DNA from 2 places in the Haliea sp. E17 genome. Region 1 is predicted to be linked to the other one. Evidence: predicted binding sites of a transcription regulator. Region 1 holds the regulator's gene; the other holds the start of a gene.
The links. Region 1 encodes LexA, which represses DNA repair genes until DNA is damaged. Its sites were predicted from a motif close to ACTGTNTNTANANACAGT; they were not measured.

Region 1 (2,388 bases):
TGGCGGCCAGCACCCTGGCTCAGGCTTACCTGCCGGCGGTGCGGATGCACCTGCAGGCGGCATACGGCTGGTTTTTGCTCGATATCACCCGCCAGGAACCGCTGCCCGCGCTACCGCCGGGAAACTGTGCCGATCTGCCGCCGCGGCCCGCGGGCAAGGTCCTGCCCGGTGAGATCCGGGAGTGCCAGCAACTCGAGCGCGACGGCTGGCTGGCCGAGATGCTCAGCGCGGGCGAGCAGCCGCTGGCCGTGAACCGTCACGCCGACAACCTCGCCAGCACACCCGCAGAGGCCTCGCCGCAGCAGGTGGAAGCCTGGTGCAACGCACTGCAGGGCCTGTTCGAGCGAATGGGCAACTCCCTCGACGAGTATTGAACATCCCTTTCTTCCGGCCCATGAGCCGTTCCCTATCTACCAGCGCCGGGTGCTGTTAGAATGAAATCGCAGCCACAGCTAATCGAGGTTGATTGAGTGTCCGCATCCTTACTGGAAATCGTAGATCTGGGCGATGGTGAAATCGTACTGCAACCGGCAGACGAGGGCTCCGAGCCCCTGCTTACCATACGTTTTTCCGAGGCGTCACAACGTCACATGATGGATAACTGCCTGGAGGTCGCGAAAGTGATGATCCAGGCGGGTATCGAAGCAGTAGCACTGCTGGCAGACGATGAAGAGCAGGGTTTCGAAACCGGGTCCTACACCGAGGCTTCGCGCACCCTGCACTGACGGGCTATCTGGCCGCCAGCGTTACTGCAGAATTTCGGGCGCCCCGTATTCAGGGCGCCACAGGGGAGGGATCGCCATTCAAACGCCCCTGCGCAGCACCCCCACACTGAGTCCCTCAATGGCAAAGGCCTGCTCGCGCAGGTCGACACGGATGGGCTCGTAGTCCTGGTTTTCCGGCAGTAGTTCGACGATGTGCTTGCGACCTCCGCGGCGCAGCCGCTTGACGGTCACTTCATCCTCGATACGCGCCACGATCACATCGCCATCATTGGCCACCGGCGTACTGTGTACCGCCAGCAGGTCGCCGTCGAAAATCCCGATATCGATCATGCTGTCCCCGGTGACCCGCAGCAGGTAGTCCGCCCGCGGGTGGAAAAACTCCGCCGGCAACTCGCAGTAATCCTCGATGTTTTCCTCCGCCAGTACCGGGTTGCCCGCCGCGACGCGGCCGACGATCGGGATGCCGGAGTTGGTCTCCGGCAGGCGAATTCCGCGGGAGGCGCCGGGAATCATTTCAATTGCGCCCTTGCGGGCCAGCGCCTTGAGGTGCTCCTCGGCCGCGTTGGCGGATTTGAAGCCCAGTTCCTGGGCGATATCGGCCCGGGTGGGCGGGTAACCGGTCTGGTCGATGTGCTGCCGGACAATGTCCAGCACCTGTTGTTGTCGCGCGGTCAGCTTTTCCATGCACCCCTCCGCTGGATGTTTATACAGATGCTGTGATTATATACAGCCTTTGTTTGATAAGACAATCAGTGTGGTACAGATATTTGGGCTTGGGCTTGGTTTGGATTTGCAGGGAGCTTCCCGAGCGCGATGCGGTTTCTGCCCGCTGGAACACGCCAAAAAGCGCACATCCCTGTGCAGGCTCGGGTGGCGACTTCCATGTCGCCACACGGTTCCAGCGGGCAGAAACCGCCTCACGCTCTACCTGCTGTGCAAGGTTCAAACCTGGGGGTAAACGGAGCCGGTCGGAGGGTTGGCAGGGGTTGCGTGCAGGATGGGCTGAAGATCATGCGGACGTCCATGTCGCGACAGGGCTCCAGCGGATTGATGCGGTCTTACGCTCGGCGATAGAACCACCACAGCCTCAGACCGAAACAGCTTCACGCTCGGCGAATCGGCCACCAGATCAACGGGATGGGGTGATTACCACCGTTACAGGGCGGGTACGCAGTGAACTAGAGGTCTTCCACGCCATACATGGCGTCGGGCTCGATATAGCTCAGGGGGTTGGACCAGTCCTCGGGATGCATCGGCAGGTCCGGGTCCTGCATGTCCTCGTCGTCCAGTTCGAAGGGGCTGCGCCAGTCCTCCGGGGCTGCGGCGCGCTCCGGCATGAGTTCCCGCCAGGCATCGAGATCAAATTCCGATACCTCGCCGTCGAGGTACTGGATTTCGATCAGCAGTGCCGTCGGGTCCCAGTCGATCACTTCAAACAGGTTGCCGGTTTGCCGGTCCGTGTACCACGCGCCAATAACGGGGCTCTGCATTTTCATCAGTGGGTCCTCAATCTGTTATCGCTGCTGTGCCGAGCCAACATATCACGCTGGCAGGGGCTGTCCATTATGTGAAATCGGTCTAAAATCGCGGGTCCAAATTCCAATTTTATTTCGTGCAATACTTTTCAAAAGAGATCAGCAGCTTGCGGAAAGTTGGCACAGGT
Region 2 (2,388 bases), on a different contig from region 1:
GTCCTCGATGCGCTCCGGTCCGTACAGCAGTTGCAGCCTGCCCTGCCAGCGCAGGCGCTCGCGGTGCTCGCCCAGGGGCTGGGGGCTGGGCAGCAGCCAGAAAGGGCGCTGGGCGCAGTCGTCCACCGGGGCGTCGGCGGGCCGGGCGTTGCCGACGTGCAGGGCGCATTCCGGCAGGTGCTCGTCGCGGCAGCCGATGGTTTCCACCGCCTGCAGGCCGAGGCGGTTGCGCAGGCGGTCCAGCAGGCCCGCCAGCGGCTCGCGTTGCTTGCGCGGGGCGAACAGGTCGCTGTGCTCCAGTTCGCCGCTGTGCAGTTCGCTGCAGTTCAGGGTGATGCCCTCCACCCCGGTGCTGAGGGCCAGGCGCTCGATGCGGACGCGGGTGAGCTGGTACCAGTTTTCCCAGTCGCTGTGGCGGCAGCTGCTGCGCACCCGGATCTCGCGCAGGGAGCGGTCGACGCCCAGCAGCTGCCACTGGATTTCCCCGGTCTGCAGCTGGGTGTTGCGCAGGAAGCGGCACAGGGACTGCAGCAGTAGTTGCAGTGCCGGGTTCAGCTCGCCGTTGGCGCGCACCTCGTAGCCGAACCAGTATTCGTCGCTGAAGGCCGGGGGCGGCTGGTAGTCGGCCCGCCGGTCCTCCCTCTGGCCCAGTGCCCGCTGCAGGAAGTCGCGGAATTCGGCGCCGCAGCGACGCCCCAGCGCGGCGGGCGGCAGGGCGAGGATATCGCCGAAGCTGTGCAGTCCCGCGCGGCGCAGGGCGTCCACGGTAGTGCTGAAATCCTCCAGCAGCGCCAGCGGCAGCCCCGCCAGCCGTTGTGGCAGCGCCGCGCCGCTGTCCATGGCGACGCTTTCGTCCGCGTGGGAGAGCAGCCAGGCGGCGGTGGGCGTGGGTGCGAGGGCGCGGTGGGCCTGGAAACCGCGGCTGGCGATGCCGCTGGCCGCCTCCGCGAGCAGGGGGGACAGTCCCCGGAACAGGGCCAGGCAGCCGCTGATCTCCAGTTGCAGGCAGTCCTCCCGGTAGCTGAACAGGCTGGGGGTGATGCTGTAGGCCCAGCAGCACAGGCGCTGCAGGCTGCGGGCCTCGGCCTCGCGATCCCGCTCCAGCAGCTGGCAGGGCTCATCGCCCGCCATTGCGCGCAGCGTGGCCACGCCCATGCCCGCGCGAATCCCCAGGGCCGCGGCGTAGTCGTTGGCGCGCAGCACCCGCTGCCGTTCCAGCACGATGACCGCGCGGTCTTCCGCGTGGCTCAGGCATTCCAGGGGCAGTCGCTCGAAGCGCAGGCACAGCCACAGGCTCACGGCGGGCCTGCCCGGGAGGCCCGGTTTGCGGGGGATATTGCGGCCATTATACTGTTCATATATACAGTATTTGTGATTGGGCGCGGCTTGTCCAGCGCCGCGAAAGCGCGCGAGGGCGGTGGGGGGTATCAAGCGCCGGGCCAGGCCCGGCGCCGTGGCTCAGGGGCGCTGGCGGTAGGCGGTGTCCCAGATATCGAACACGCCCTGGTCGAAAAGGTAGAAGGTGATCTCCAGCGGGGCGAACTCGGAGGCGGCGCAGGTATCGAGGGCGATGCGCGCGGCCTGGTCGACGGGATAGCCGTATACCCCGCAGGATACCGCCGGGGCGGCTACGGTTCTGCAGTCATGCTCCAGGGCCAGGCGCAGGCTGTTGCGGTAGGCGGCGGCGAGCAGGATGGCCGGCTGGCTGGACTGCCTGAAGACCGGGCCGACCGTGTGGATGACGTAATTCGCCGGCAGTTTCCCGGCGGGAGTGATGCGCGCTTCGCCGGTGGGGCAGCGGATGCCGTCGATGGCGGGAACCTCCTGGCAGGCCGCCTTCAGCTCGGGGCCCGCGGCCCGGTGGATGGCGCCGTCCACGCCCCCGCCGCCGAGCATGACCTCGTTGGCGGCATTGATGATGGCGTCGACTTGCGCGCCAGTGATATCGCCGATCTGCAGTTTTATGTTGTTCATCCTACGCCCTCCGCTTCCATGACCAGGGTAATTACGACCTTCACGACGAACCCGAGCACGCCCATGGCCAGGGCAATGTACAGGATCAGGGTACCGAACTTGCCGGCGCGGCTGCGCCGGGCGAGATCCCAGACAATGTAAACCATCAGCAGGATCAGGGCGCCCACGCCGATGGTAACACCGTATTCAGTCAGCCATTCGTCGCCGTTCACATGGACCTCCGACACCTGCCACCGCCATAAGTGCCGCAAAGCATAGCATTCGTGAGAGGCCGCTGGCCCGGCGGTGAGAGGGGGGAGCGCTCCCCTGCTGGCGGCGGATGTGCGCAGCACGGCCCCCCCCATGGACTCGCGGCGAGGGATTTTTCCGGCGTAGATCATTTGGCCGATGTGACCCGCGGGGCCATTTGCAACA

Region 2: the regulator LexA is predicted to act here: its motif matches at 1,350-1,367, upstream of ACNKU3_RS17375 (Y-family DNA polymerase).

Annotation. Positions count from the first base shown of each region.
Region 1 is NZ_JBLWFK010000002.1:775,317-777,704, reverse strand. It holds gene ACNKU3_RS06595 (DUF6586 family protein) at 1-374, shown strand, start outside; gene ACNKU3_RS06590 (hypothetical protein) at 471-725, shown strand; gene lexA (transcriptional repressor LexA) at 804-1,409, opposite strand; gene ACNKU3_RS06580 (DUF6763 family protein) at 1,904-2,221, opposite strand.
Region 2 is NZ_JBLWFK010000006.1:300,083-302,470, reverse strand. It holds gene ACNKU3_RS17375 (Y-family DNA polymerase) at 1-1,299, opposite strand, end outside; gene ACNKU3_RS17370 (O-acetyl-ADP-ribose deacetylase) at 1,459-1,974, opposite strand; gene ACNKU3_RS17365 (DUF2788 domain-containing protein) at 1,971-2,186, opposite strand.